4 regions of the Streptomyces sp. NPDC110618 genome follow, and region 1 is predicted to be linked to each of the others. Evidence: riboswitches for the same ligand, from Rfam matches in the RefSeq annotation. Region 1 holds a riboswitch; each other region holds the start of a gene.

Region 1 (7,501 bases):
TTCAGCGGCGTACCGGTCTTGGCGTCCACCGCCACGGTGATCGCGCCGACCGTGGTGCCGGACTGCTTGGGCTCGATCAGCAGGCGGTAGGCGTCCCGGCCCGCGACGTGCGCGGTGCCGTCGACGGTGACGGACGTGGTGTCGTCGACCGCCTTCAGGGCCTCCTCGGCGAAGTCCTTGGGCGTGGCCGGGACCTCCTCCTCGTGCTTGCCGCTCTCTTCGGCGGTGCCGTGGAAGACCTCGTTGGTCTCGCTGTCGTAGCCCCAGACGTCCTTGCCGTTGTGGATGAGGCTGTACTCGCTGGCCTTGCCGAGCAGCGAGATCTTCTGCCGGTCGGGGCCGTCGGCGGCGACCCTGAGGGTGTGCGAGCCGCTGACCAGCTCGGTGAGCTTCGTGGACGGGTCGGCGGACGAACCGCCCTCCCCGGATCCCATCGCCCCGGACGTCAGCGCGCTCTCCAGCCCGCCGAGGTCCGGCAGCCCCAGATCGGTGCTGATCTTCACGGTCCCGGACAGCTGCTGTACGTCGGACTCGGCGATCTTCTGGATGAGTTGTTCTGCGCTGATCTCCGGCAGGTCGGGGTCACCGGAGCTGGCGAGGGCGGGGACGAGACCGATGGTCGCCGCCGCCACCCCCACCACCGCGACCGGCACGACGTACCGCGCGGCCTTGCGCCGTCCGGAGCGCAGGTCGTCGTTCTCGTCCGCGGTGGTGGTGTCGTCGGATCCGTACGGTGCCATGTGTGCCTTACCTCCGTCGTCGGCGGCGGCCTGCCAACTCCCGTGCGTCCAGCCCGTAGCCGCCATTCTCACCCGAATCGGTGAGGAGTGGTGTTTTCCGTTGTCACCATCTGACCAAATCGGCGGCCGTGAATCGTCAGACCGCGGGCTCAACTCCGTGTACACCTGCGGTATGACACGGAAGGGCGGTGTCTCCCCCGACCCGTAGGGGTTGCGACGGAGACACCGCCCTCATCGGTCCTCATCGGTGCTGCGGCACGGGGGTCGGCCCGGCGCTGCGGCACGGGGGTCGGCCCGGGTGGTGCGGCACGGGAGTCGGCCCGGGTGGTGCACCACGTCCGCCGGCGGCAGCCGCCGGGCGAGCGGCACGCCGACAGCCGGGCGCATCACGTCAGCCCGCCCGGGTGCATCACGTCAGCCCGCCCGGTGCACCCGTCCGCCCGCCGGGTGCATCACGTCAGCCCGCCCGGTGCACCCGTCCGCCCGCCGGACGCATCACGTCAGCCCGCCCGGTGCACCACCGCGTCGCACAGCTCCATCAGCGCGGCCTTCGCGTCGCACTCGGGCAGCGGGGCGAGCGAGGCGCGGGCGTCCTGCGCGTAGCGCACGGTGTCGCGCCGGGCCTGCTCCAGGGCCGGGTGGGCGCGCAGCGAGGCGAGCGCCTCCGCGTGCCGCGTGTCGTCGCTCAGGTCGGAGTCGAGCAGCTCGCACAGGGCGATGTCCTCCGCGAGGCCGAGCCGCTCGGCCCGCTCGCGCAGCCGCAGCACCGGCAGGGTGGGGATGCCCTCGCGCAGGTCGGTGCCCGGGGTCTTGCCGGACTCGTGCGAGTCGGAGGCGATGTCCAGCACGTCGTCCGCGAGCTGGAAGGCGACCCCGAGCCGCTCGCCGTACTGCGTGAGCACGTCCACCACGGTCTCGTCGGCGCCGGACATCATCGCGCCGAAGCGGCAGGACACGGCGACCAGGGAGCCCGTCTTGCCGGCCAGCACGTCGAGGTAGTGCTCCACCGGGTCGCGCCCGTCCTGCGGGCCCGCCGTCTCCAGGATCTGCCCGGTGACCAGCCGCTCGAAGGCTTCGGCCTGGACCCGGACCGCCTCCGGACCGAGGTCGGCGAGGATGTGGGAGGCGCGGGCGAAGAGGAAGTCACCCGTGAGGACGGCGACGGAGTTGCCCCAGCGGGTGTTGGCGCTGGCCACCCCGCGCCTGACCTCGGCCTCGTCCATCACGTCGTCGTGGTACAGCGTCGCCAGGTGGGTGAGCTCCACCACCACGGCCGATGGCACGATGCCCGGCGCGTACTGGTCCCCGAACTGTGCCGCGAGCATCACGAGCAGCGGCCGGAACCGCTTCCCGCCCGCGCGCACGAGGTGCTGGGCGGCCTCCGTGATGAAGGGGACCTCGCTCTTGGTGGCTTCGAGAAGACCCTCCTCGACAGCCGCCAATCCGGCCTGGACATCGGCTTCCAGAGCCTGGTCCCGCACGCTCAGCCCGAACGGCCCGACGACGGTCACGAGGGGTCTCCTGTCTGCTGGTGTCTACCGGTGATTACGCGGTTTGTCGATAGGTCGCTGCCTTCACTCAAGTCAGCGTATCCGGTCAGGTTTCGATCACCGATGCCGCCCGCCCGTCCACGACGGGCGGTATGGGATCACGCCGGTTATGTTTTTGATCACCTGATAAGGACTGATATTCATCGATTTACGTGGAAATCGATTTACTCGGCAGTAGTGGAGCGCGTCTCGAACCGGGGTCGACACGGCTTCGCCCGGGGTGGCTGCGACTCCCTCCGCACCGCACCGCGACCCTGGCCCCCGGGTCACTCAAGGCGATCGCTGCGGCCCGCCCCACAGACGATCACCATGACAACGACGCGCACCACCGCAGAGGTTCCGCGAAAGCGGCTCCACGGAGGCAGTTCCGCGAACGACCCACCAATACAGCCCTATTGAGGCTCCTTAGGCCTATTGCCCGTTTTGCTCACTCTTGCGATTCGGGGTGACGTGACTCACGCGGGCACCCCAGCGGGCGGCACTCCGAAGCGGGCCGAAACCCTTTCCCTGTCGGCGAGTTGACCCTTGGCATACGCAAATCGCAGCCCGCCGCAAACCTCCTGGACGAAGATCAAATCCGTGAATATGTGAATCCGGTACTTGTTTCGGACATGTGCTCTCGCATACGTTCCCGGCCTGTCGGGCGGACGCCGAATCCTGCCGCCGCCCGGCTTCACCCGAGAGAACTTCGTACGGCAGGAGCGGGGGACCCAGGTAAGTCGCCGGGCCGGGCGTCTGCGGACGTGCCGGAACGGCTCGGGGTGAAGTCGCGCGCCTTGAGGGGCGTGCGGCCGGGCAGCTCCCGCCCGAACCCGACAGCTCACCTCGCAGGCGCCGGAGAGGAACTTCGCCATGCCCGCTGCCGCTCAGCGCCGCCCCCGCCGTATCGCCCGCAAGCTCGCCGTCCTCGGCACCGGAGCCGCCGTACTGGCCCTCCCGCTGCTCGGCGCCACCACCGCCTCCGCGGCCACCCCGACCGCCACCACCGCCGCCTCGCTGGGGTACGCCAACAACCTCGACGGCTGGATCCGCGCGTCCCTGCAGGTCATGGCGGACCACGGGATCCCCGGCAGCTACAACGGCATCTACCGCAACATCATCCGGGAGTCCTCCGGAAACCAGTACGCGATCAACAACTGGGATTCCAACGCCGCCGCCGGCACCCCCTCCAAGGGCCTGCTCCAGGTGATCGACCCGACCTTCATGGCGTACCACGTGCCGGGCACCTCCTACGACCCGTACGACCCGGTCGCGAACATCACCGCCGCCTGCAACTACGCGGCCAAGCGCTACGGTTCGATCGACAACGTGTGGGGCGCGTACTAGCAGCCCGGGGGGCGCCCGCTAGGCCGCGGCCCCTTCCCTGAGCAGTCTTTCGAGGACGACGGCGATGCCGTCGTCCTCGTTCGACAGGGTGATCTCGTCGGCCACCGCCTTGAGTTCGGGGTGCGCGTTGGCCATCGCGACGCCGTGCGCGGCCCAGTCGAACATCGGGATGTCGTTCGGCATGTCACCGAAGGCGATCGTCCGCTCCGGGCCCAGGCCGAGGTAGTCCGCGGCCAGGGCGAGCCCCGTCGCCTTGGTGATGCCGCATGGCTGGAGTTCGACGGTCCCCGGCCCCGACATCGTGACGTTCGCCAGCGAACCGACCACCGAGCGCGCCGTCGCCGCCAACTCGTCGTCGGACAGCTCGGGATGGCGCAGCAGCACCTTGCTGATCGGCTCGCACCACAGGTCGTCACGCCGTCCCACCCGCACCGCGGGCAGTGTGGGGTGCGGCATCAGGTACCCCGGCTCGATCAGCGTGAGCCCGTCGACGCCGTCCTGGTCGACTGCCGCGTACACCTCCCCCACCTCGGCCTCGATCTTGCCGAGCGCCGTCTCGGCCAGCTCCCGGTCCAGGGTGACCGACCACAGCAGACGGTCCGCGCCGGCGTCGTACACCTGCGCGCCCTGTCCGCACACCGCGAGCCCCCCGCTGCCCAGGTCGTCGAGGAGCGGGCGCACCCTGGGCGCCGGTCGGCCGGTCACCACCAGGTGCCGGGCTCCGGCGGCCGCCACCCTCGAAAGCGCGGCCAGCGTCCGGTCGGAGAGCGTGTCGTCGCCTCGGAGCAGCGTGCCGTCCAGGTCGGTGGCGATGAGTGAATATGCGAGGGGTGCGGCCATGATCAGAGAATACGGACACCACGCCCCGCCGACTCAGCGCGAACCGGACGTCCCCGGCGCCCGCACAAGCCCCGCGCGCCCCTCCAACTCCCTTTCCCGCACCGGCATCTGGTGAAATGAGGACATTGCAGGGACGGACGGGGGCGATGGTGTTGGCGGGCCGGGACGGGGACTTCTCGGAATATCTCCGGGGCGCGGCAGCGGGTGTTCTCCGTCGCTTTCCCGAGCGGCTGGTTCCCGAGATCTACGCGCTCTCCTTCCGTATCTGGCGGGTCGACGACGACGATCGCCGCCCGTACGTCGCGATCGGCTACAACACCGAGTCCCAGTACGAGCGTGAGCGGCGGCCGGAGGACCCCGGCGAGGCCCGCTGGAACTACGCCTGCTGGCTCCTGGACGGCTTCGAGACGCTGGGGAGCGCACCGGAGGATCCCGTGGGCGGTCCGCTGTACGAGGCCGAGGTCAGACGGCTGGGGCTGTGGTTCGAAGAAGACCAGGAGGACCAGGAAGACCAGGAGGACCACGAGGACACGGAGGTCGAGGTCAAGCGCGAGTTGCTCCAGCTCCACTTCGACGACGCCGTCCTCGGCCTCGCCCGGCACCTCCACGCGAGCGGCGCCATCGGGTCCGTCCTCGGCCGTCCGCTGCCCGTCGTGATCTTCGACATGTACCGGCCGGGCTGGGAGGTCGAGGCCACCGCGGCGGCCAACCCGCCCGAACTGATCGCGGACTTCCTCGCCTGGCAGCGGGCCCAGGAGGACCCCGACGCGTGATCACCGCACTTCGTGCGCACTGCCCAGGACGGGCAACACGCCCGTAACGTGAGGGGCGACGACACGGACCCGTGGCACGCACGAGAGCGAGGCAGCACCCATGCCCCCCTTTGATGTCCCCGAGGGCGACCCCTTCGGCTCGCACAACCTCCCCTACGGCGTCTTCTCCGTCCCCGGCGAGGACGACGGCGCCCGCAGGGTCGGCGTACGGCTCGGTGACCACGTCCTCGACGCGGGCGCGGCGGCGCTGGCACTGGGCTCCCCCTACGCCTCCCTGCTCGCCAAGCCCACGCTGAACCCGCTGCTGGCGGCGGGCCTCACCGCCTGGTCCGACGTGCGCCGTGCGCTGACCGCCTGGGTCACGGTGCCGTCCCACCGCGAGGCGATCGAGCCCTTCTTCCACCCCCTGTCCGCGGTGACCCTGCACCTGCCCTTCGAGGTCGCCGACTACGTCGACTTCTACGCCTCCGAGAACCACGCCCGGAACGTCGGCCGGATCTTCCGACCCGACGCGGAGGACTCCCTCACCCCGAACTGGAAGCACCTCCCGATCGGCTACCACGGCCGCTCGGGCACGGTCGTCGTCTCCGGTACGGACGTTGTACGGCCTTCCGGCCAGCGCAAGGCGCCCTCCGACCCGGCCCCCGTGTTCGGCCCCTCCGCGCGGCTGGACATCGAGGCCGAGGTCGGCTTCGTGGTGGGCGTGCCGACCCGGATGGGCGGCCCGGTCGCGCTCGCCGACTTCCGGGAGCACGTCTTCGGCCTCTGCCTGCTCAACGACTGGTCCGCGCGCGACCTCCAGGCCTGGGAGTACGTCCCGCTCGGCCCCTTCCTCGGCAAGTCCTTCGCCACCTCGGTGTCGGCCTGGATCACCCCGCTGGACGCCCTGGACGCGGCCCGGGTGGCACCCCCGGAGCGCACCCACCCGCTGCTTCCCTACCTGGACGACACGGACGACGAGCCCGGCGGCTACGACCTGCGCATCTCCGTCTCCCTCAACGGTCATGTGATCTCCGAGCCCCCCTTCTCGACGATGTACTGGACCGCCGCCCAGCAGCTGGCCCACATGACGGTCAACGGCGCCTCCCTGCGCACCGGCGACCTCTACGGCTCCGGCACGGTCAGCGGGCCGACGGAACGCGAACGCGGTTCCCTGCTGGAGCTCACCTGGAACGGCCGCGACGCCCTGGAACTCCCCGACGGCAAGCGCACCTTCCTGGAGGACGGCGACACCGTCACCATGACGGCGTGGGCCCCTGGGGCGGACGGCGCCCGGGTTGGGCTGGGCGAGGTATCCGGGCGGATCGTGGCGGGCTGAGGTCCACCGGGGTTCCTGGGGCGCGGCACCCGTCGGTGCGGCGGGTCACTGGGGCGCGGCACCCATCGGTGCGGCGGGTCAAGATCCAGGGACCCGTGCGGAGTTCAACGGCCGCAGACATCTGCCGCGCGCCGCCCGTCGCCGTCATACTGTGCGGCGGACGGTGCGCCCGGCGCGCGCTCCGGACCGCCCGTGCCCAGCACGCCCCGCGCCCGCCGTTGTCCCGACCAGGATCCGGAGCCCATGGCATGACCTTCTGCCTGCTCCTGCTGAGCGTCGTCGCCGTGACCGCCGCCGTGCCGGTGCCGCGGTCCCTGACCCGGGCGGTCTGGCCCGAGCGGGAACCGGTGGTCGCGCTGTGGGTGTGGCAGTGCCTGGTCGCGACGGTCCTGCTGTCCTGTCTGACCGCGCTGGTCCTGGGCGCCGCCGCCGTCTTCCACACGGTGCGCGACCATGTCTTCGCTCCCGCGCCGCCGGCCGTGACCGCCGCGTACGACCTGTCCGCGGCCCCGGTCTGGGCCGTCGTCCTCACCGTGCTGCTGGCCTGCGGCGCCGCCTGGACGACGGCGATGCTCGCCCGCGAACTGGTCGAGGCCCGCCGCAGCCGCGGCCAGGCCCGCGCCCACCTGCGCGAGCGCGCCCCGGAGCTGCCCGCGGGCCTGCCTGCCGCGCGGGGCCCGCTGCTGGTGCTGGAGGACGAGTACCCGGACGCCTGGTGGATGCCCGGCAGCCCGCCCCAGCTGATCGTCACCACGGGTGCCCTGCACCGTCTGACCGACCACCAGCTGGACGCCGTCCTCACCCATGAGCGCGGCCACGCCCGAGCCCGCCACGACTGGCTGCTGCACCTCTCCACCGCACTGGCCACCGGTTTCCCCCGAATCCCGCTGTTCGCTCACTTCTGCGACCAGACCCACCGCCTGGTCGAACTGGCCGCCGACGACACGGCCTCCC
Region 2 (7,501 bases), on a different contig from region 1:
CAAGGACGGCCGCCTCCCGCTCACCCCGGCCGGCTCCGGCATCACCACCCCGCAGCGGCTCACGTCGTACTGGCACCGGCAGACGACGTTCAAGAGCGGCGTCACCCAGGAGACCTGCCGCGACGTCGAGCACGTCGGCCACGCCGTCGCCGCCACCGCGCACATCGCCGAGACCGCACGCCACCAGGGCGTCGACCTCTACAGCGAGACCGAGGACCGGCTCGCCGCCGCCCTCGACCTGCATGCCGGGCTCCAGAACAGCGGGCGCGCCCCTGCCTGGCTGTGCGGCGGCGAGGTCGAGGGGAAGCTCGGGCCCGTCCTGGAGATCGCGGTCCACCGCGGCATCGGCGGCCCCGCGACGCGGAAGCTCGCCGAGAGGACCCGCCCGGCCGGTACGAACGACCTCTTCGTGGCCTGGGAGACCCTGACCCACGGGGGATGAGGGAGCGGGGTGGGGGCGCAGGTCACCGCCGTGATCGCCGCACTTGTAGGGCCTGAATAAATGCGTGTGCTTCGCATCCCGTGGATGACGTACACTGGTTTCACCGACGCGGGGTGGAGCAGCTCGGTAGCTCGCTGGGCTCATAACCCAGAGGTCGCAGGTTCAAATCCTGTCCCCGCTACTGAAGGCCGAGGGCCGGAATCCGAAAGGGTTCCGGCCCTCGGTGCGTCTGTACCTCCGTGTGCCATTGTCACCACGCGTGATCGGATGGAAGCCCTCCGCATAACAACTGACACACCGTCAGTGGCGGCGCGCCGACTGAGTCCTGGTCAACTCGCCCGATTTGGACCGCTGGTGACCCGAAAGTCCCCGCCGGATTCCGTAATGATCAAGCGGAACAGCTTGGAATCCACACCCCGGGTCTATTAACGTTCGATAACGCAGCGCGGTCGTCCCAGCCGTCACAAGAGTCGGCTCCGTGCGCACGCGCCGAATCCCGCAAGGGAACCGGGGAACCACCACTTGGGGTGAATCGGGCGTAATCCACCGGGCAAATCCGGGCGGATATACGCGCGTAGGAGACCTTCCTGCTCCGAACCCGTCAGCTAACCCGGTAGGCGAGAAGGAAGGAAAGGAGCACGCCCACGTGGCGTCAAACCGGCCTGCCACCACGGCCCCGTTCGTGCCGAGCCAGCGGAGTGACGATGCCTTCGCCTACGGCAGTCACCGCACCGACGAGGGCCCCTGGGAGGAGTGGAACCCCACCGCGGAGTCCATTCGCCCGGTCCGCGGCCGGCACCGCGTCTCCAAGCAGCGCGGCGGTGGACTCGCCCGCAGCTCCACGGTTCTCGGCGTCGGCGTCATAGCCGCCGTCGGCGCGGGCGGCATGGCCAGCGCGCAGTCCGGCAAGCCGCCGGTCGCGATCACCATGCCCGACCTGCCGCTGATCTCCGACGACGCGGCCGACGAGGCCCCCGAGGGCTCCCCGAACGCGCTCAGCACGCTCGGCATGACCGCCGCGGACACCGCCCAGGGCACCGAGGGCGCGGGCGAGGCGCTGCGCAACCGGATCATCGCCCAGGCCGAGCAGCAGCAGGACCAGGTCGACACCAAGGCCGCCCAGGCCGCCGCCGCTGCCGCCGAGAAGGCCGCCGCGGAAGCCGCCGCCAAGGCCGAGAAGGAGGCCGAGGCCAAGGCCAAGGCCGCCAAGGAGAAGGCCGAGGCGGAGGCCGCCAAGAAGGCCGAGGAGGAGCGGCTGGCCAAGCTGGCCAAGGAGTACACGCTCCCGCTGTCCTCCTACACCCTCACCTCGACCTTCGGCCAGGCCGGTTCGATGTGGTCCTCCGGCTACCACACGGGCCTGGACTTCGCCGCCCCCACGGGCACGCTGCTCAAGGCCGTGCACAGCGGCACGATCACCTCGGCGGGCTACGAGGGCTCGTACGGCTACAAGACCGTGCTCACCCTCGACGACGGCACCGAGATCTGGTACGCCCACCAGTCCTCGATCAGCGTCAGCGTCGGCCAGAAGGTCAACACCGGCGACATCATCGGCCGGGTCGGCGCGACCGGCAACGTGACCGGCGCCCACCTCCACATGGAGGTCCACACCGGCGACTCCGGCGGCATCGACCCGCTGTCCTGGCTGCGCAGCAAGGGCCTCACCATCTGATCAGCCCGCTCTTTCGAACCCCGGCGGTCCTGACGACAACCCCCCGACGTCAGGGCTGCCGGTTCCGGCATTCCCGCACCGGCTAACCGCGGTACGGGTTGTAGGCCGGGTACGCCGGATAGGGCTGGTAGGTCGGCTGGGCCGGGTGCCCGTAGACCCCGTACATCGGCCAGGGCGCCGCCACCACCGGGACGGGTGGTGCCGTCGCGCGCGCCGCGTGGTCGAGGGCCGGACGGGCGGCCTCCCGGCGCCGCCACAGCTCCCGCAGCAGCTCCGCCTCCCGTACGACGAAGTCGGCGCCCGCGCGGCCGCGCCGGCCCCGGTGCCTGAGGAACGCGAGGGACGTCGCGTAGGCCTCGTACTGGGCCACCTCCCGTGCCGCCTGCCGTCCGGCGCGCCGGCGGGCGTACTGCCGGGCCAGGCGGCGCGCGCGCATCGAGCCGAGCGCGAAGGGCTCACCCGGGGTGAGCCAGCCGGCGACCACGTAGGCGGGCAGTTCCTCGCGGACGGTGCGCAGTTCGCGCTGGCGGGTCCAGATCACCAGCCAGGTCAGCAGGGCGAAGGCGGGCACCATGATCGCGGCGTAGACGGCGAAGAAGCCGTACGGGCCGAAGGTCGTGGAGCCGTTCCACATCGCGTGCATGCCCATCGCGAGCAGCAGCCCCGACAGCGGCAGCAGGACCCGCCGCCAGCGCTGGCGTTCGCCGGAGAGCGCGGCGATGCCGAAGCCGATGCCGGTGAGCACGGTGAACAGGGGGTGCGCGAAGGGGGACATGACGACGCGCACGAAGAAGGTGGCGGCGGTGACGGAGGCGATGCCGCTGTCGCCGGTGAGCTGGTCGGTGCCGAAGGCGGTACCGAGGTAGAGGATGTTCTCGGTGAACGCGAAGCCGGTCGCGGTGACCCCGGCTATCACCACCCCGTCGACGAGGCCGGTGAACTCTCTTCGCCGGAAGAGGAAGACGAGCAGCAGTGCCGCGGCTTTCGCGGACTCCTCCACGACCGGTGCGATCACGGTCGAGCCGAGGGTGTCCGCGCTGGACGGGTCGGCGGTGGCGGTGGCTATCCACTGGGTCGCGAAACTGTTCGCCACGATGGCTATCAGCGCCGCCGCGCAGGCGCCCCAGGCGAAGGCGAACAGCAGATTCCGCCAGGGGCCGGGTTCGACCCGGTCCAGCCAGCGGAAGGCGGCTATCAGCAGGGGTACGGGCAGGACGGCGAGGCCGAGGCCGACCAGGAAGCCCTCGGTGCCGGTCTGTTCCCGGACCAGGGCGAGGATGACGAGGCCGGAGAGCGCGAGCAGCGTGATCAGCGCGCCGTAGCGCACACAGCTTCTCTGCCACCAGTGCGCATGCCGCAGCGCGCCGCCGGTGGGGTCGGTGGGGTGCGTCGGATACGGGGGAACGGTGGCCACGGCATCGACCCTAACGAGGCAGGGGCGCAGCCCGCAGAGGACAGCGGTGGGCTCAGGCGCCGGTGGGGGGTTCGTCTCGGTGCGGCGCGTCCGGCCGCACAGGCTGCTGTACGCGACGGAAGAGCAGGTCGTTCACGACATGACCCTTGTCCAGTCCCTGGCCCTCGAAACGGGTCAGCGGCCGGAACTCCGGACGCGGCGCAAAACCGCCGTCGGCCTGGGTGTTCTCGAAGTCCGGGTGCGCGGTCAGGACCTCAAGCATCTGCTCGGCGTACGGCTCCCAGTCGGTCGCGCAGTGCAGGAGCGCGCCGGGCCTCATCCTCGGCGCGACGAGGTCGAGGAACTCCGGCTGGATGAGCCGCCGCTTGTGGTGCCGCTTCTTGGGCCAGGGGTCCGGGAAGTAGACGCGCAGGCCGTCGAGGGACTCCGGGGCGAGCATCTCGCGGAGCAGGATGATGGCGTCGCCGTTGGCGACACGGACGTTGTCGAGCCCCAGGTGATCGGCGAGGTTGAGCAGATTCCCCTGCCCGGGCGTGTGCACGTCGACAGCGAGCACATTGGTGCCGGGATCGGCGGCGGCCATCTGCGCGGTGGCCTCACCCATCCCGAACCCGATCTCCAGGACGACGGGCCGGTCGTTGCCGAACAGCTCGGCGAGGTCGATGACGCCGTGCCCGTCGATGTCCAGGCCCCACTTGGGCCACAGCCGCTGCAGCGCAGCCGCCTGTCCGGCGGTCACGCGGCTGCGGCGGGGCTGGAAGCTCCGGATCCGCCGCTCGAAGTGCGACCCCGCCGGATCGGGCTTCGGCCCGTCCGGAAACCGCGGCTCCCCCTTCCCCCGGGTATGCCGAACGGACACCCCGGGCCGGTGGCCGGGGGCGGGGGCTGGGGTGGGGATGGACTCAGACACAGTGGGGTTGATTTTACGTGAGCGCGGGCGGGTGCCCGGGAGGCGTCTCTTCGCCCCCGCCGCCCCTACCCGTCCCGTACCTGGGGGCTACGCCCCCAGATCCCCGATCGGCCCTGAACGGGCCTCGGGGTCCAAGGGGCGAAGCCCCTGGAGCCAGGGGCGCGGGGAACTGCGCGACCAGCCCCCACCCACCCGCACCCGAAGAACCACCCCCTGGGGTCGAAGGGGCGAAGCCCCTTCAGGATGGGACGGGTAAGGGCGGCGGGGGCGAAAAAACTACGCCTCCGCCAGCGCGGACAGCGCCCTGCGCGCCACTTCCCGCCCAATCGGCAGCGACGCCGTCGCCGCAGGCGAAGGTGCGTTCAGGACGTGCACCGCCCGCACCCCCTCCCGTATCAGGAAGTCGTCCACCAGCGTCCCGTCCCGCAGCACGGCCTGCGCCCGCACCCCCGCCCCCGCAGGCACCAGATCCGCCTCGGTCACCGCAGGCAGCAACCGCCGCACCGCACCCGTGAACGCCCCCTTGGACAGCGACCGCCGCAGCTCCCCCGCCCCGTACCGCCAGTGCCGCCGGGCTATCGCCCACGCCCCCGGCCACGCCAACGTCCCCGCCAGCTCACGGGGCCGGACCACGCCCCACCCGTACCCCTCCCGCGCCAGCGCCGGCACCGCGTTGGGCCCGACGTGCACGCCCCCGTCGACCCCCCGGGTCAGATGCACCCCGAGGAACGGAAACGCCGGATCCGGCACCGGATACACCAGCCCCCGCACCAGCGAGCCCCGCGTCAGCGAGTAGTACTCCCCTCGGAACGGCACGATCCGCATCCCCGGCGCATCCCCCGTCAGCCGGGCGACCTCGTCGCAGTACAGCCCGGCACAGTTCACCAGTACCCGCCCGCGCACCACGTCCCCGGCGCGCGTCCGCACCGCGACCCCCAGCGACGCCCGCCGGTCCACGGCCACGGCCTCCGCCCCGTACCGGATCTCCGCCCCCGACGCCTCCCCGAGCCGCCGCGCGACCCCGGCGAAGTCGCAGATCCCGGTCGTCCCGACATGGATCGCCGCCAGCCCCCGCACCTCCGGCTCGTACTCGGCGATCTGCGCGGCCCCCAGCTCCCGCACCGGAATGCCGTTCTCCCGCCCGCGCTGCACCAGCGCGTGCAGCCGGGGCAGCTCCTCCCGCTCGGTGGCGACGATCAGCTTCCCGGTGACGGCGTGATCGATGTCGTACTCGGCGCAGAACTTGACCATCTCGGCGGCGCCGCGCACGGCGTACCGCGCCTTCAGCGACCCGGGCCGGTAGTAGATCCCGCTGTGGATGACGCCGCTGTTGTGCCCGGTCTGGTGCCGGGCGGGCCCGGCCTCCTTCTCCAGCACGGTGACCCGCGTGCCCGGCGCGGCCCGCGTGATCGCATACGCCGTGGACAACCCGACGATCCCGCCCCCGACCACGAGCACGTCACAGTCGTACGCCACCGACCGCACCCGCATCACCTCCCGGCTTCGATAGTGCACTGCGCCACTGACAATGCCCTCAAACCAGGAAGCGCTCGAACACCGGCCCGGCCCCGGAAAGGACCGAAAGGATCACGCGGGCGTCATCAGCAGCGGGCGGGCCCGCTCGCGCAGCTCCACCACGCGCGGCTCGTCGCCGTACGGCTCCAGGCGGTGCAGGAGGTCCTTCACGTACTCCGTGGTGCGCGCCGAGGAGATCCGGCCCGCGACCTCCACCGCCCGCACGCCCTGCTCGCACGCCGCGTCGAGGTTGCCCGACTCCAGCTCGGCGACCGCCGAGACGACCAGCCGCAGCCCGTGGCTGCGCACGAACTCCTCCGTCGGCTTCGACAGCGCCTGCTCCGTGAACCGGCGCACCTGGCGCGGTGCCTTCAGGTCGCGGTAGCACTCGGCGGCGTCCGCGCAGAAGCGGTCGTAGGAGTAGAAGCCGAGCCAGGACGGGTCGTTGTCGCCCTCGCGGGAGCGTTCCAGCCAGCCCTCGGCGGCCTTCAGGGCGGCTCCGGCCGCCTGCGCGTCACCCGCGCGTGCGTGGGCGCGTGCCTCGACGAGCCGGAAGAAGCTCATGGTGCGGGCGGTGGCCAGGCCCCGGTTGCGCTCCAGCGCGGCCTGCGCGAGGTCGACGCCCTCGTCGCCGAAGCCCCGGTAGGTCGCCTGGAGGGACATCGAGGCGAGGACGTATCCGCCCAGCGGGACGTCCGCCGCCGCGCGGGCCAGGCGCAGGGCCTGGATGTAGTAGCGCTGGGCCGCCTCCTGCTGGCCGGTGTCGAAGGCCATCCAGCCCGCGAGACGCGTCAGCTCGGCGCTCGCCCCGAACAGGGCGCGGCCCACTTCGTCGGAGTAGGAGCCGAGCAGCAGCGGCGCGGCCTCCACCCGCAGGCACTCGGGCACCATGGACGAACGCCAGTCGCCGCCTCCGTACTTGGAGTCCCAGCGCCTGGCGTCCTCGGCGGCCTCCCGCAGTTTCTGCACATCGCTGTGGCCGACTTTGACCGGTGCGCCGGAACCCTCGGCCGGGTTCGCCTCACGCGCCACCGAGCTGTCGGCCGGGGTTATCAGCCACCGCGAGGCAGGCGTTGCGTATGCGCTCACTGCGAACGATCCGGCGAGGGACTGCCAGATGCCGCCGGAGCCGGCCCGGCGGCCCGCGAGGTCGAGCCGGTACAGCTCGGTCGCCGACTTCACCGCCTGTCCGACGTCCCTGGGGAAGGCGAGGCCCACCTCGGGTGCGGGATCCGCGTCCGCCAGACCGATCTCGTGGAGCGGCACCGGGCGGCCGAGCTTCTGGCCGATGGCGGCGGCGATGAGGTGCGGCGCCGCACCCTGCGGCACCATCCCCTTCGACACCCAGCGCGCCACCGACGTCTTGTCGTAGCGAAGTGTCAACCCGCGTTGAGCGCCAAGGTCGTTGACGCGACGCGCGAGTCCTGCGTTGCTGATTCCCGCGAGGGCGAGAACGGCGCCGAGTTTTTCGTTCGGCCCGCGTTGCTCCCTGGACATGCGCCACCCCTCGACACAGACGGCTGCCGCGCTGGCATAACCACGCGGCAT
Region 3 (7,501 bases), on a different contig from region 1:
GCTGCCCATCCGGCAGGAGGACCTGGACTGGGCGACCAGACCGCGGCTCGGCGTCAGCGGGCTGCTTGTGCCCGGGCGCGAGAAGGGGGCCTGGCGCGCGGCCGGGGCGCTCGTCGCGGACGCGGCACGTCACCCGGAGGTGCCGGTCCTCACTTCTTCCCTCTGGGGGGACATGGCCTGGATGGCCGGGCTGTACAACCTGCCCGAGCGCGAGACGGTGTCACGGCAGGCCCGTAGCGCCGTGCGGCGCTGGGCCGAGGCCGGTGAGGATCCCGCCGCCCCCTCGATCCTCGCCACGCTGGCGACGTGGGCCGGTGACGGTCCCGAGGCGGAGCGCTGGTTACGCAAGGTGGGGGAGGAGGATGAGCAGCAAGCCTATATGCTCGGCCGCTATCTCCTCCTGGAGAAAGGCGAGTTGAGCAAAGCCCTCCCCTATATACAGACGGCGGCCGAGGCCGGGAACCCCGACCCGGCGAAGGAACTGGGTTTCCTCCTCCTGGTGCGCGCCCTGCACTGGCTCGGCGTCGCGGCCGAGCAGGGCAACGCCTCCGCGGCGGAACTCCTCCCCGCGCTCCGGACGGCACTGCAGGACGAGAAGCTCCAGGCCGCCCTGGCCCACCACGGTGCCCCCGACCCGGAGGCGCCCGCCGTCCCCGGCCCGGCCTTGTCGGCCGAGCGTGCCATCGGCGTTGCCCTCGACGTCCTCCTGGGCCGAGCCCCCACCACCCCTCCGGATACCGTCAAGGAGTGACCAACCACCCCACCCCCGACCAGCACGACACCCCTGACCGCGACCAGCACGACACCCCCGACCCCGACCAGCACGACACCCCTGACCGCGACCAGCACCACACCCCCGACCCCGACCAGCACCACACCCCCGACCCCGACCAGCACCACACCCCCGACCCCGACCAGCACCACACCCCCGACCGCGACCAGCGCCGAGCATCCACCCCCGACCAGCCCCACCCCACCACCCCCGCCCGCCCCACCCCCGGCACGCCCCCACCCCCCACCCTCTTCACCTGGGATTTCGCCGCCAACCCCTACCCCGCCTACGCCTGGCTGCGGGAGCACGCCCCCGTGCACCGGACCACGTTGCCCAGCGGTGTGGAGGCGTGGCTGGTCACGCGTTACGCCGATGCCAAGCAGGCCCTGGCCGACCAGCGGCTCAGCAAGAACCCCGAGCACCACGACGAGCCCGCGCACGCCAAGGGCAAGACCGGTATCCCCGGTGAGCGCAAGGCCGAGCTGATGACGCATCTGCTGAACATCGACCCGCCGGACCACACCCGGCTGCGTCGGCTGGTCAGCAAGGCGTTCACGCCCCGCCGGGTCGCGGAGTTCGCGCCGCGCGTGCAGGAGCTGACCGACCACCTCATCGACGGGTTCGCGGAGAAGGGCAGCGCCGACCTCATCCACGAGTTCGCCTTCCCGCTCCCCATCTACGCCATCTGTGACCTGCTCGGCGTCCCGCGCGAGGACCAGGACGACTTCCGGGACTGGGCGGGCATGATGATCCGGCATCAGGGCGGACCGCGCGGTGGGGTCGCCCGGTCCGTGAAGAAGATGCGCGGCTACCTCGCCGACCTGATCCACCGCAAGCGTGCCGCGCTGCCCGCCGAGCCCGCCCCCGGCGAGGATCTGATCTCGGGCCTCATCCGCGCCTCCGACCACGGCGAGCACCTCACCGAGAACGAGGCCGCGGCCATGGCGTTCATCCTGCTGTTCGCCGGGTTCGAGACGACCGTCAACCTCATCGGCAACGGCACCTACGCCCTGCTCACCCACCCCGACCAGCGCGCGCGGCTCCAGGCCTCCCTTGCCCAGAAGGAGACGGACCTCCTGGAGACCGGAGTCGAGGAACTCCTGCGCTACGACGGCCCCGTGGAGCTGGCCACCTGGCGGTTCGCCACCCGTCCCCTGACCATCGGCGGCCAGGACATCGCACCCGGCGACCCCGTGCTGGTCGTCCTGGCCGCCGCCGACCGGGACCCGTCGCGGTTCGCCGACCCCGATTCGCTCGACCTCGCCCGGCGCGACAACCAGCACCTGGGATACGGCCACGGCATCCACTACTGCCTGGGCGCCCCGCTCGCCCGGCTGGAGGGGCAGACCGCGCTGGCCACGCTCCTCACTCGGCTGCCCGACCTGCGGCTCGCCGCCGAACCGGCCGATCTGCGCTGGCGCGGCGGCCTCATCATGCGTGGACTGCGCACTCTGCCGGTCGAGTTCACCCCCGGCCGCTGACCGCTCGACCACAACTCGCCCGCGCCGCAAGCGAAGGCCGATACGGGCGGTACGCAAACATGACACGCACTCAAGTTTGTGATCTTCACGTGATCTGTGCGGCATTAACTTGTGACAAGTGATCGTCTGCCTATACGTTCACTCGTCAGCGCGGCACCTCGAACTGACGGACGCCGCGCAGGTCCCTTGCTGTCTCCGAAAGGTCCCCGCATGCTCTCCGGGAACGGTCGTCACCGTCGCCCCCGCCAGGCTCCGGCCCTCTTCGTCGCGGCCGGAGTGACCGGCTCCGCCATCGCCATCCCGCTGCTCGGCGCATCCGGCGCGAGCGCCGCCGACGGCACCACCTGGGACCGGGTGGCGGAGTGCGAGAGCGGTGGCTACTGGAGCGAGGACAGCGGAAACGGCTACTACGGCGGCCTCCAGGTCACCCAGGAGAACTGGGAGCAGTACGGCGGTACGACGTACGCGCCCAGCGCCGACCAGGCCAGCCGCTCCCAGCAGATAGCCGTCGCCGAGCGCATCCTCGCCGACCAGGGTCTCGCCGCCTGGCCGACCTGTGGCCCGCTGTCCGGTCTTGAGGCCGACTCGGATGCGGCCGATGTCGACACGGGTGTCGACGAGAGTGAGTCCGCTTCGCCCGGTAACTCCGATTCATCCAGATCAGATGGTTCGTCCAACTCATCCAACTCGTCCGGCTCGTCCGATGTGCTGGATTCCGTCGACGGCGGTTCCGCGAACGAGTCCGACTCCCAGGGTGCAGACAACTCCACCAAGTCGGACAAGTCCACCGAAGATGCGGAATCATCAGACTCGGCGGAGTCTGGCGACCCCTCGAACACGTCCGAGAACAACCCCTCCCAGGGGGCCGAGGGCGACCTCACGGGCACCCCAGGTCGTGACAACTCGGACAGCTCCGGTCTAACCGATGGTGATTCCGCCCTCATTGAGACCGAAACGGGCGCCGGTACCGGCCGCCACCGTGGCGAGCCCGCCGACGAGAGCGCCGCCGACGACTCGTACGTCGTCCGTGACGGCGACAGCCTCGTGGGTATCGCCGACTCCTTTGCGGTGGACGGCGGATGGCGCGGGCTCTACGCCGCCAACAAGGAGACCATCGGCGCCGACCCCGACCACATCATCCCCGGTCAGACCCTTGATCTTGAGGGCGAAACGGTCGAAAACCAGCAGTAGTTGACGTCACGTTTGGTGCTGAATGCCCGTTTTGGCGACAGTGTGGGATGAGTCTCAGAAGCCCTGATCGTCTTTGAAATTCCGCGGATCGCGTGTCTACGGTCAGGACCGCTCGCCAACACGAGCCCCGGCTGCCGCAACGCCGAATCCTGCCAGCGGCCGTACGGGAACAGTCGTCGCGTCAAGCGCCGTAGGCAGGAGCGGGGGACCCAAGGTAAGTGCCGGGACCGGCAGTTGAGGCAACTCGACCGCCGGCACCGGCTAGGGGTGAAGCCGCGCACCGCACGAGTGCGCGGCCGGGCAACTCAACCGGCCCGAACCCGACAGCTCACCTCGCAGGCGTCGGTGAGGGGATCGATCCATGCTGTTTTCCGGCAAGGGCAAGCACCGTCGTCCGTCCAAGGCCACTCGCGCCATCGCCATCGCCGGTGTCACCGGCGCCGCCGTCGCCGCCCCGCTGATGGCGGCCGGCAACGCCTCCGCCGCCACCGCCTCCGAGTGGGACGCCGTCGCCCAGTGCGAGTCCGGCGGCAACTGGTCCATCAACACCGGCAACGGCTACTACGGCGGTCTGCAGTTCTCCGCCTCCACCTGGGCCGCGTACGGCGGCACGCAGTACGCCGCCACCGCCGACCAGGCCAGCAAGGCCCAGCAGATCGCGATCGCCGAGAAGGTGCTCGCCGGTCAGGGCAAGGGTGCCTGGCCGCACTGCGGTGTGAACCTGTCGAGCACGCCGTACACCGGCGCCGCCGCCACCACCCCCGCGCCGCGTGCCACCGAGGAGCAGCCGGCCTCCCGCACCGCCGAGCGTCCGGCGCAGAAGACCCAGAAGGCCGAGAAGAAGGCCCAGACGACCGTGACCACCCCGACCGGCAAGAAGGTCAAGAAGGGTGACGGCGAGTACAAGGTCGTCAAGGGCGACACCCTCAGCACCATCGCCGAGGAGCACGACGTCAAGGGCGGCTGGCAGAAGCTGTACAAGCTGAACAAGGACATCGTCGCGGACGCCGACCTGATCTACCCCGGTCAGCAGCTGCACCTCAAGTAATCCCATAGCCGGACGACAGGTCCCTCATACCGGCCTCCTCCATACTGGAGGCCCCGTGAGGGCCACCCCCGTCCCCACGGGCTCCCCGCCCCGGTGCGTGTTCCCCCGTACGCACCGGGGCGGGGCTTTTGCCGAAAGCCCCCCGCTGCCGAAGCCGTCCCGCTGCCGAAGCCGTCCCACGGCCGAAGGCCGAAGCCCTCCCGCTACCGGGCCCGCTTCGTTGCGCACACCACCGATCCTTTGTTCCGCGAAGAAACAATGGGTACCGTCTGTCCTTGTCCACGGGACGGTCGGTCGGCTGGCCGAAGTCCCTCAGGCGGTTAGGCTCTAGTCGCAAGGCTCACGTGCCCCGCACTTCAAGCGTCACATCCCATGAAGGAGATGCTCGTGCCGTCCATCGACGTCGTCGTAGCCCGGGAAATCCTGGACTCCCGAGGCAACCCCACGGTCGAGGTCGAGGTCGGCCTCGACGACGGCAGCACGGGTCGTGCCGCCGTTCCCTCCGGTGCCTCCACCGGAGCCTTCGAGGCCATCGAGCTTCGCGACGGCGACCCGAACCGCTACCAGGGCAAGGGTGTCGAGAAGGCCGTCCTCGCCGTCATCGAGCAGATCGGCCCGGAGCTGGTCGGCTACGACGCCACCGAGCAGCGCCTGATCGACCAGGCCATGTTCGACCTGGACGCCACCGACAACAAGGGCTCCCTCGGCGCGAACGCCATCCTCGGCGTCTCGCTCGCCGTGGCCCACGCCGCCTCCGAGGCCAGCGACCTCCCGCTCTTCCGTTACCTGGGCGGCCCCAACGCCCACCTGCTGCCCGTCCCGATGATGAACATCCTGAACGGCGGCTCGCACGCCGACTCCAACGTGGACATCCAGGAGTTCATGATCGCCCCGATCGGCGCGGAGTCCTTCTCCGAGGCGCTGCGCTGGGGCACCGAGGTCTACCACACCCTCAAGAAGGTGCTGAAGGGCCGCGGCCTGTCCACCGGCCTCGGCGACGAGGGCGGCTTCGCCCCGAACCTCGGCTCCAACCGCGAGGCCCTCGACCTCATCCTTGAGGCCATCAAGGAGGCCGGTTACACCCCCGGCGAGCAGATCGCCCTCGCCCTCGACGTCGCCGCCTCCGAGTTCTACAAGGACGGCAAGTACCTCTTCGAGGGCAAGGAGCGCTCCGCCGCCGAGATGACGGAGTACTACGAGGAGCTCGTGGCGGCCTACCCGCTCGTCTCCATCGAGGACCCGCTGTTCGAGGACGACTGGGCGGGTTGGAAGGTCATCACCGACAAGCTCGGCGACAAGGTCCAGCTGGTCGGCGACGACCTGTTCGTCACCAACCCCGAGCGCCTCGCCCGCGGCATCGAGGAGGGCACCGCCAACGCCCTCCTGGTCAAGGTGAACCAGATCGGTTCGCTCACCGAGACCCTGGACGCCGTGGAGCTGGCCCAGCGCAACGGCTTCAAGTGCATGATGTCCCACCGCTCCGGCGAGACCGAGGACGTCACCATCGCCGACCTGGCCGTCGCCACCAACTGCGGCCAGATCAAGACCGGCGCCCCGGCCCGCTCCGAGCGCGTGGCCAAGTACAACCAGCTGCTGCGCATCGAGGAGATCCTCGACGACGCCGCGGTGTACGCCGGCCGCTCGGCGTTCCCCCGCTTCAAGGGCTGATCACCGCCCAGGGGTAGCCAGTCGTACGTACGTCCCCGTACTCGGTCCCGTACCGTGTGCGGGGACGTACGCGTGTGGAACGGGAGGCGGGGCAGATGGCCGTGAAGGACCGGGACCGGTTCTCCACCGCGACCAGGATCAGGCTGCTCGGGGAGCAGACAGCGGCCCGGGTCTACCGCTCCCAGACCAAACGGCAGGCCCGCCGCTCCCGGCTGACCGGCCGCGCCGCGCTGCTCGCCCTCGTCGTCTGCTCCCTGGTCGTCGCGCTCGCCTACCCGATAAGGCAGTACGTCGCCCAGCGCGCCGAGATCGCCGAGCTGGAACAGCAGCGGGAGCAGGCCCGGCAGCGGGTGGAGGACCTGCGCGACCTCAAGGCACGCTGGAAGGACGACGCGTACGCGGAGCAGCGGATCCGGGAGCGGCTGCACTACGTGCTGCCGGGCGAGACCGGGTACGTGGTGATCGACCCGGACGCCGTCAAGCGCACCCGCGCCGACCAGGGCGCCGCCGACCGTGCCTGGTACGCCAATGTCTGGGACGGGGTCGACAAGTCCGACGCCGCCGACCGATAGACAGAGACGAAAGACTGTAAACACTGTTATGGAAACGCCCCCGCCCACCACGCCGCGCACCCAGCCGACCGACGCGGACGTCGCGGCCTTCCAGCAGCAGCTCGGCCGCCCGCCGCGCGGGCTGCGCGCCATCGCGCACCGGTGCCCCTGCGGGCAGCCGGACGTGGTGGAGACGGCGCCCCGGCTGCCGGACGGCACGCCCTTCCCGACGCTGTACTACCTGACGTGCCCCAAGGCGAACTCCGCCATCGGCACGCTGGAGGCGGAGGGCGTGATGAAGGAGATGACGGAGCGGCTCGCCACCGATCCCGAGCTGGCCGCCGCCTACCGCGCCGCGCACGAGGACTACATCCGGCGCCGGGACGAGATCGAGGAGCTGAAGGGCTTCCCCAGCGCGGGCGGTATGCCGGACCGGGTGAAGTGCCTGCACGTCCTGGTGGCGCACTCGCTGGCCGCCGGGCCCGGCGTGAACCCGCTGGGCGACGAGGCGCTGGCGATGCTGCCGGAGTGGTGGCGCAAGGGCGCCTGTGTGACGGGAACTCAGGAGGACGCCCAGTGACGCGTGTCGCCGCCATCGACTGCGGTACGAACTCCATCCGCCTGCTGGTCGCCGACTGCGACCCCGCCACGGGTGACCTGGTCGACCTGGACCGCCGGATGACCATCGTGCGGCTCGGCCAGGGCGTCGACCGGACCGGCAGGCTCGCCCCGGAGGCGCTGGAGCGGACCTTCGCCGCCTGCCGGGAGTACGCGGCCGCCATCAAGGAGC
Region 4 (7,501 bases), on a different contig from region 1:
GCGGTTTCTCGACAGCCGGCCCGAGGGGCTCTACCGGATCAAGGGGTACGTCGACTTCGGGCCGCACGACACCCGTAACCGGTACGGCGTGCATGCCGTCGGGCGGTTCCTGCGGTTCTACCCCGAGCCGTGGCCGGGCGGCGCCGAACGCCTCACCCAGCTCGTGCTCATCGGGTCCGGCATCGACGCGCCCGCCCTCGCCAAGGAACTCGCGGCGTGCGAGAGCGACGCCCCGCACGCCGACGAGCACGGCATGTGGGGCGTCCTCCGCTACGTCCAGGGCTCCGAGGAGGAACCCCCCGAGGCCGGCGTCTAGACCGGGCCCGCCACCACCGCCACCGTCTTCGGCAGCGACACACCCGAGCCGTCGCGGCGCGGGTCCATGTCCGGAAGCTCGGCCGGGCTGCCGTTCTTCTGCGCCGCGCGGGCCGGGGCCGGGCCCGCCCAGGCCAGCGACAGGCAGTCCTCGCCCTTCAGGAACCGCTGGCAGCGCACACCGCCGGTGGCTCGGCCCTTGCGCGGGTACTGGTCGAAGGGGGTCAGCTTGGCCGTCGTCTGGACCGAGTCGTCCAGCGTGCCGCGCGAGCCCGCCACGGTGAAGACGACGGCGTCCGCCGCCGGGTCCACCGCCGTGAAGGAGATGACCTTCGCGCCCTGGGAGAGCTTGATGCCCGTCATACCGCCCGCCGGACGGCCCTGCGGACGCACCTGGGACGCCTGGTAGCGCAGCAACTGGGCGTCGTCCGTGATGAAGACCAGGTCCTCCTCACCGGTGCGCAGCTCCACCGCGCCGACGATCCGGTCGCCCTCCTTGAGGGTGATGACCTCCAACTCCTCCTTGTTGGAGGGGTAGTCCGGCACCACCCGCTTGACGACACCCTGCTCGGTGCCGAGCGCCAGACCGGGGGAGGACTCGTCCAGCGTCGTCAGACAGACCACCGTCTCGTCGCCCTCCAGGGAGACGAACTCCGACAGCGGCGCACCGCCCGACAGGTTCGGCCGCGACGCCGTCTCCGGCAGCGTCGGCAGGTCGACGACGTTGATCCGCAGCAGCCGGCCCGCCGAGGTCACCGCGCCCACCTCGCCGCGCGCCGTGGCGGGCACCGCGGAGATGATCACGTCGTGCTTGGTGCGCCTGGCCTCGCCGTCCTCCGTGAACGGGTCGCCGTTGGCCGTACGGGCCAGCAGACCCGTCGACGACAGCAGCACCCGGCACGGGTCGTCGGCGACCTGCAGCGGCTGCGCCGCCGCCTGGCTGCCCGCCGACTCCAGCAGGACCGTACGCCGCTCGTTGCCGAACTTCTTGGCGACCGCGGCCAGTTCGGAGGAGACCAGCTTGCGCAGCTCCGCGTCCGACTCCAGGATCGCGGTCAGCTGGGCGATCTCCTCGGTGAGCCGGTCCTTCTCCGCCTCCAGCTCGATGCGGTCGTACTTGGTGAGCCGGCGCAGCGGGGTGTCCAGGATGTACTGGGTCTGGACGTCCGACAGCGAGAAGCGCTCGATCAGGCGCTCCTTGGCCTGCGCGCTGTTCTCGCTGGAGCGGATCAGCCGGATGACCTCGTCGATGTCGACGAGCGCGGTCAGCAGGCCCTCCACCAGGTGGAGGCGGTCGCGGCGCTTGGTGCGGCGGAACTCGCTGCGCCGCCGCACGACCTCGAAGCGGTGGTCGAGGTAGACCTCCAGCAGCTCCTTCAGGCCCAGGGTGAGGGGCTGGCCGTCGACCAGGGCGACGTTGTTGATGCCGAAGGACTCCTCCATCGGCGTCAGCTTGTACAGCTGCTCCAGCACGGCCTCCGGCACGAAGCCGTTCTTGATCTCGATGACCAGGCGCAGGCCGTGCTCGCGGTCGGTGAGGTCCTTGACGTCGGCGATGCCCTGGAGCTTCTTCGAGCCGACCAGGTCCTTGATCTTGGCGATCACCTTCTCCGGGCCGACCGTGAAGGGCAGCTCGGTGACGACCAGGCCCTTGCGGCGGGCGGTGACGTTCTCCACCGACACCGTGGCGCGGATCTTGAAGGTGCCGCGGCCGGTCTCGTAGGCGTCGCGGATGCCGGACAGGCCCACGATCCGGCCGCCGGTGGGCAGGTCGGGGCCCGGGATGTACTTCATCAGTGTCTCCAGATCCGCGTTCGGGTGGCGGATCAGGTGACGGGCGGCGGCGATGACCTCGCCGAGGTTGTGCGGCGGCATGTTGGTGGCCATGCCGACCGCGATCCCGGAGGAGCCGTTGACCAGGAGGTTCGGGAAGGCGGCGGGCAGCGCCACCGGCTCCTGCTCCTGGCCGTCGTAGTTGGGCGCGAAGTCGACCGTGTCCTCGTCGATCGACTCGGTCATCAGGCTGGTCGCGGCGGCCTGGCGGCACTCGGTGTACCGCATCGCGGCCGGCGGGTCGTCGTTGCCCAGCGAACCGAAGTTGCCGTGGCCGTCGACCAGCGGCAGGCGCATCGAGAAGGGCTGCGCCATGCGCACCAGCGCGTCGTAGATCGACGCGTCGCCGTGCGGGTGCAACTTACCCATGACCTCGCCGACCACGCGCGCGCACTTCACATAGCCGCGGTCGGGGCGCAGGCCCATCTCGTTCATCTGGTAGACGATGCGCCGGTGGACCGGCTTCAGTCCGTCGCGGGCGTCCGGCAGGGCGCGCGAGTAGATGACCGAGTACGCGTACTCAAGGAAGGAGCCCTGCATCTCGTCGACGACGTCGATGTCGAGGATCTTCTCCTCGTACGAGTCATCGGGCGGCGGGGTCTTCGTGCTGCGGCGGGCCATCGCTGCCTGGGCTCCTTCTTCTTCGCGCTAGCTGTGTGCGTGCACCGGATCCGACGCGGACCATTGTGGACCGCGGCACTGACAACCCGGATCAGGACCCGGCGTCGGGGTCGTGCGGACCGGCGCGCAGGTGATCTCCGCTTCCGGTTGCCCGCAGGCTACGCGATCCGCTCGCGGCTCCGCCCTCGGCGTACGCGTCCCGGGAACTTCGCCGGGGCCGCCGACGCTTGCATACAGTGGCAGGACCGGCAGGAAGACCGCGGTTTTTCACGACCGCGTCCGCGATCGAAGGGACGTACATGCCCATGGGTCACACGGCCACAGACCAGGCAGGCACCGGAGGCCTGACAGCAACGGAGCACCGCCTGGCCAACGGCCTTCGCGTGGTGCTCTCCGAGGACCACCTGACCCCCGTCGCAGCGGTGTGCCTCTGGTACGACGTCGGTTCACGCCACGAGGTCAAGGGGCGTACCGGCCTGGCTCACCTTTTCGAGCACTTGATGTTCCAGGGCTCCGCGCAGGTCAAGGGCAACGGCCACTTCGAGCTGGTGCAGGGCGCCGGCGGCTCGCTGAACGGCACCACCAGCTTCGAGCGCACCAACTACTTCGAGACCATGCCCGCCCACCAGCTGGAGCTGGCGCTGTGGCTGGAGGCGGACCGGATGGGCTCGCTGCTGGCCGCCCTGGACGAGGAGTCCATGGAGAACCAGCGCGACGTCGTCAAGAACGAGCGCCGCCAGCGCTACGACAACGTCCCCTACGGCACGGCCTTCGAGAAGCTGACCGCCCTCGCCTACCCGGAGGGCCACCCCTACCACCACACGCCGATCGGCTCCATGGCCGACCTGGACGCGGCGACCCTGGAGGACGCGCGCGCCTTCTTCCGCACCTACTACGCGCCCAACAACGCCGTGCTGTCGGTCGTCGGCGACATCGACCCGGAGCAGACGCTCGCCTGGATCGAGAAGTACTTCGGCTCCATCCCCGCCCACGACGGCAAGCCCGCCCCGCGCGACGGCTCGCTGCCGGACATCATCGGCAAGGAGCTGCGCGAGGTCGTCGAGGAGGAGGTCCCCGCGCGGGCGCTGATGGCCGCCTACCGCCTGCCGCACGACGGCACGCGCGCGTGCGACGCCGCCGACGTCGCCCTGACGATCCTCGGCGGCGGCGAGTCCTCCCGTCTGTACAACCGGCTCGTCCGGCGTGACCGCACGGCCGTCGCCGCCGGCTTCGGCCTGCTGCGCCTCGCCGGCGCGCCCTCGCTGGGCTGGCTGGACGTGAAGACCTCCGGTGACGTCGAGGTCCCGGTCATCGAGGCCGCCATCGACGAGGAGCTGGCCCGGTTCGCCGAGCAGGGGCCGACGGCCGAGGAGATGGAGCGCGCCCAGGCCCAGTTGGAGCGCGAGTGGCTGGACCGGCTCGGCACCGTCGCGGGCCGCGCCGACGAACTGTGCCGCTACGCCGTCCTGTTCGGCGACCCGCAGCTCGCCCTCACCGCCGTGAGCCGCGTGCTGGAGGTGACCGCCGAGGAGGTCCAGGAGGTCGCCAAGGCCCGCCTGCGCCCCGACAACCGCGCGGTCCTCGTCTACGAGCCGACCGTCCCCCCGGAGTCCGTCGAGGAGCCCACCGAGGACCTGGAGTCGGCGGCCACCGTGGAAGCAAGCGACAACAACGAGGAGACGGCCAAGTGACCGAGCTCGCCCCGATGGAGTTCCACCCCCAGCCCACGGCGGGCGAGCCGAAGGTCTGGGCCTTCCCGGCGCCCACGCGCGGGACCCTCGACAACGGCCTGACCGTGCTGCGCTGCCACCGCCCCGGCCAGCAGGTCGTCGCCGTCGAGGTGCTCCTGGACGCGCCCCTGGAGGCCGAGCCCGCCGGCCTCGACGGCGTCGCCACGATCATGGCGCGCGCCTTCTCCGAGGGCACCGACAAGCACACCGCCGAGGAGTTCGCCGCCGAACTGGAGCGCTGCGGCGCCACCCTCGACTGCCACGCCGACCACCCGGGCGTGCGGCTCTCCCTCGAAGTGCCGGTCTCCCGCCTGCCCAAGGCGCTCGGTCTGCTCGCCGACGCCCTCAGGGCGCCCGCGTTCGCCGACAGCGAGGTCGAACGCCTGGTCCGCAACCGGCTCGACGAGATCCCGCACGAGCTGGCCAACCCCTCCCGGCGCGCCGCCAAGGAGCTGTCCAGGCAGCTCTTCCCGGCGACCTCGCGCATGTCCCGCCCGCGCCAGGGCACCGAGGAGACCGTCACCGCCATCGACTCCGCGGCCGTACGCGCCTTCTACGAGCGGCACGTGCGCCCCGCCACGGCCACCGCCGTGGTCGTCGGCGACCTCACCGGCACCGACCTCGACGCGCTCCTCGCCGACACCCTCGGCTCCTGGACCGGCTCGGCCGCCCAGCCCCGCCCGGTGCCCCCGGTCACGGCCGACGACACCGGCCGCGTCGTCATCGTGGACCGTCCCGGCGCCGTCCAGACCCAGCTGCTGATCGGCCGCGTCGGACCCGACCGGCACGACCGCGTATGGCCCGCGCAGGTGCTCGGCACGTACTGCCTGGGCGGCACCCTCACCTCCCGCCTGGACCGCGTGCTGCGCGAGGAGAAGGGCTACACCTACGGCGTGCGCGCCTTCGGGCAGGTCCTGCGCTCCGCCCCCGACGGCACCGGCGCCTCCATGCTCGCCATCAGCGGCTCCGTGGACACCCCGAACACCGGCCCGGCGCTGGGGGACCTGTGGACGGTGCTGCGCACCCTCGCCGAGGGCGGCCTCACCGATGCCGAGCGGGACGTCGCCGTGCAGAACCTGGTCGGGGTGGCGCCGCTGAAGTACGAGACGGCCGCCGCCGTCGCCGGCACCCTCGCCGACCAGGTCGAGCAGCACCTGCCCGACGACTTCCAGGCCACCCTGTACCGGCAGCTCGCCGAGACGGGCACCGTGGAGGCTACCGCGGCGGTCGTGAACGCCTTCCCGGTGGACCGTCTGGTGACGGTCCTGGTGGGTGACGCGGCGCAGATCAAGGAGCCCGTCGAGGCCCTCGGAATCGGTGAAGTCACCGTCGTGACAGCCGAGTAGACACACCCTCGGATCCCGAACGCGCGGCCACGCGCGCGTGGAGCCCTGGTGACCGGAGCGTCACCAGGGCTCCCGTATGTCCGAATTGATGCGGAGGTTGCCTGTCTGCCCTGTGGCGTGCGCTACAAAAGCACTGATCCGTTTGAGGATTGAAAGCGGCCCCGTTTAGCGTCATGCGGGCTGTTCGTCAGGCAGTGCGCCGCACCCGCGGCACCGGACAGTCATCGCCGAGTCCCCGAAGGCGCGAGCCTGGGGAGCCGGGGACCCACCGCAGTCCCTGGGGTGAATCGGGCGCCCGCGCGCAAGCGAGGGGGTCCGTAGGAGACCTTCCTGCTCCGAACCCGTCAGCTAACCCGGTAGGCGAGAAGGAAGGAAAGGACAAGCCACTTCATGGCGTTGACCCGCGCCACCGGGAAGCACCGTCGTCCCAGCCGGATGCAGCGCAGTACCGCCCGTGCGGCGGGCGTCGCGGCGCTCACCACCACCGGCGTCATCGGCACCGTGGCCGGACCGGCGTTCGCCGCCGCCCCCGAGGCCCCCGTCGAGCAGACCGGCATCACCCCCGTCCTCACCATGGGCGACACGGTCGCCGAGCAGATCGACGCCCAGGCCGCGGCGCAGCAGGAGGCGGCCGAGCTGGCGGAGATCAAGCGCCAGGCCGAGGAGGACGCCCGTCAGCGGGCCGCCGAGGCCGCGAAGGAGGCCCGGGAGGCCAAGGAGCGTGCCGCCCGCGAGGCCGAGCGCAAGCGCCTGAACACCTTCGTCTCGCCGATCGCCGGCTCCTACGTCTCGACCAGCTACCAGGCAGGCGGCGCCGTCTGGTCCTCCGGCAGCCACACCGGCATCGACTTCCACGCCTCCAGCGGCACCTCGGTCCGCTCGGTCGGCGTCGGCACCGTCGTCGAGGCCGGCTGGGGCGGGGCGTACGGCAACCAGGTCGTCATCAAGATGCACGACGGCACCTACACCCAGTACGGGCACCTGTCGTCCGTCAGTGTCTCGGTGGGCCAGAGCGTCACCCCGGGCCAGCAGATCGGCCTGTCGGGTGCCACCGGCAACGTGACCGGGGCGCACCTGCACTTCGAGGCCCGCACGGGTGAGGACTACGGCTCGGACATCGACCCGGTCTCCTACCTCCGCTCGCACGGTGTGAACATCTGACCCGCACGGGTGTGACCATCTGACGGCACTGCCCCAACCCGCTGAACCCCGGCTGACGAAGCCGGGGTTTTCGGCGTTTTCCGGTCCCCGTTGTCCAAAAAATATGCATGGAATCCGGCCCGCCATCGGAAATTCCCGCTCATTGTCATAGAGTCACTGAACACACGTCAGTCGTCGACGTTTCACGGGGATTAAAGCGGAGGTCGGTCATGCGTGTTCCGGCGCACTCGGTATGCACGGCGATCCGGGACGATATCGTCGCCGGTGTCTACGAACGCGGCAGCCGGCTCACCGAGGAACTGCTCGCCCGCCGCTACGGCGTCAGCCGGGTCCCGGTCCGGGAAGCCCTGCGCACGCTGGAGGCCGAGGGCTTCGTGGTGACCCGGCGGCACGCGGGCGCCTGCGTCGCCGAACCCACCGAGCAGGAGGCGTCCGACCTGCTGGAGATGCGCGGTCTGCTGGAGCCGCTGGGCGCCGCACGCGCCGCCCAGCGCC

Evidence for each region. A riboswitch is a leader RNA that binds a small molecule or an ion and turns the genes downstream of it on or off. The one in region 1 is predicted to bind cyclic di-AMP.
Region 2: linked by a shared signal. The riboswitch ahead of ACZ7L7_RS36095 (M23 family metallopeptidase) and the one ahead of ACZ7L7_RS09115 (transglycosylase SLT domain-containing protein) in region 1 are both predicted to bind cyclic di-AMP.
Region 3: linked by a shared signal. The riboswitch ahead of ACZ7L7_RS22615 (transglycosylase family protein) and the one ahead of ACZ7L7_RS09115 (transglycosylase SLT domain-containing protein) in region 1 are both predicted to bind cyclic di-AMP.
Region 4: linked by a shared signal. The riboswitch ahead of ACZ7L7_RS34495 (M23 family metallopeptidase) and the one ahead of ACZ7L7_RS09115 (transglycosylase SLT domain-containing protein) in region 1 are both predicted to bind cyclic di-AMP.

The regions. Positions count from the first base shown of each region.
Region 1 covers NZ_JBVKBN010000004.1:71,163-78,663, reverse strand. Annotated here, with positions in the region: gene ACZ7L7_RS09125 (LolA family protein) at 1-740, opposite strand, end outside; gene ACZ7L7_RS09120 (polyprenyl synthetase family protein) at 1,241-2,251, opposite strand; cyclic di-AMP (ydaO/yuaA leader) riboswitch at 2,945-3,139, shown strand; gene ACZ7L7_RS09115 (transglycosylase SLT domain-containing protein) at 3,143-3,616, shown strand; gene ACZ7L7_RS09110 (HAD family hydrolase) at 3,635-4,456, opposite strand; gene ACZ7L7_RS09105 (hypothetical protein) at 4,603-5,229, shown strand; gene fahA (fumarylacetoacetase) at 5,330-6,547, shown strand; gene ACZ7L7_RS09095 (M56 family metallopeptidase) at 6,796-7,501, shown strand, end outside.
Region 2 covers NZ_JBVKBN010000037.1:23,933-31,433, forward strand. Annotated here, with positions in the region: gene ACZ7L7_RS36085 (alginate lyase family protein) at 1-442, shown strand, start outside; tRNA gene ACZ7L7_RS36090 (tRNA-Met) at 550-623, shown strand; cyclic di-AMP (ydaO/yuaA leader) riboswitch at 920-1,077, shown strand; gene ACZ7L7_RS36095 (M23 family metallopeptidase) at 1,089-2,114, shown strand; gene ACZ7L7_RS36100 (PrsW family intramembrane metalloprotease) at 2,197-3,528, opposite strand; gene trmB (tRNA (guanosine(46)-N7)-methyltransferase TrmB) at 3,581-4,438, opposite strand; gene lhgO (L-2-hydroxyglutarate oxidase) at 4,715-5,929, opposite strand; gene ACZ7L7_RS36115 (MFS transporter) at 6,026-7,450, opposite strand.
Region 3 covers NZ_JBVKBN010000013.1:93,488-100,988, reverse strand. Annotated here, with positions in the region: gene ACZ7L7_RS22630 (SEL1-like repeat protein) at 1-751, shown strand, start outside; gene ACZ7L7_RS22625 (cytochrome P450 family protein) at 748-2,253, shown strand; gene ACZ7L7_RS22620 (transglycosylase family protein) at 2,464-3,444, shown strand; cyclic di-AMP (ydaO/yuaA leader) riboswitch at 3,621-3,801, shown strand; gene ACZ7L7_RS22615 (transglycosylase family protein) at 3,806-4,492, shown strand; gene eno (phosphopyruvate hydratase) at 4,880-6,160, shown strand; gene ACZ7L7_RS22605 (FtsB family cell division protein) at 6,256-6,732, shown strand; gene ACZ7L7_RS22600 (DUF501 domain-containing protein) at 6,761-7,291, shown strand; gene ACZ7L7_RS22595 (Ppx/GppA phosphatase family protein) at 7,288-7,501, shown strand, end outside.
Region 4 covers NZ_JBVKBN010000031.1:34,615-42,115, reverse strand. Annotated here, with positions in the region: gene ACZ7L7_RS34515 (CobW family GTP-binding protein) at 1-316, shown strand, start outside; gene ACZ7L7_RS34510 (DNA gyrase/topoisomerase IV subunit A) at 313-2,769, opposite strand; gene ACZ7L7_RS34505 (M16 family metallopeptidase) at 3,069-4,460, shown strand; gene ACZ7L7_RS34500 (M16 family metallopeptidase) at 4,457-5,845, shown strand; cyclic di-AMP (ydaO/yuaA leader) riboswitch at 6,061-6,222, shown strand; gene ACZ7L7_RS34495 (M23 family metallopeptidase) at 6,236-7,006, shown strand; gene ACZ7L7_RS34490 (GntR family transcriptional regulator) at 7,216-7,501, shown strand, end outside.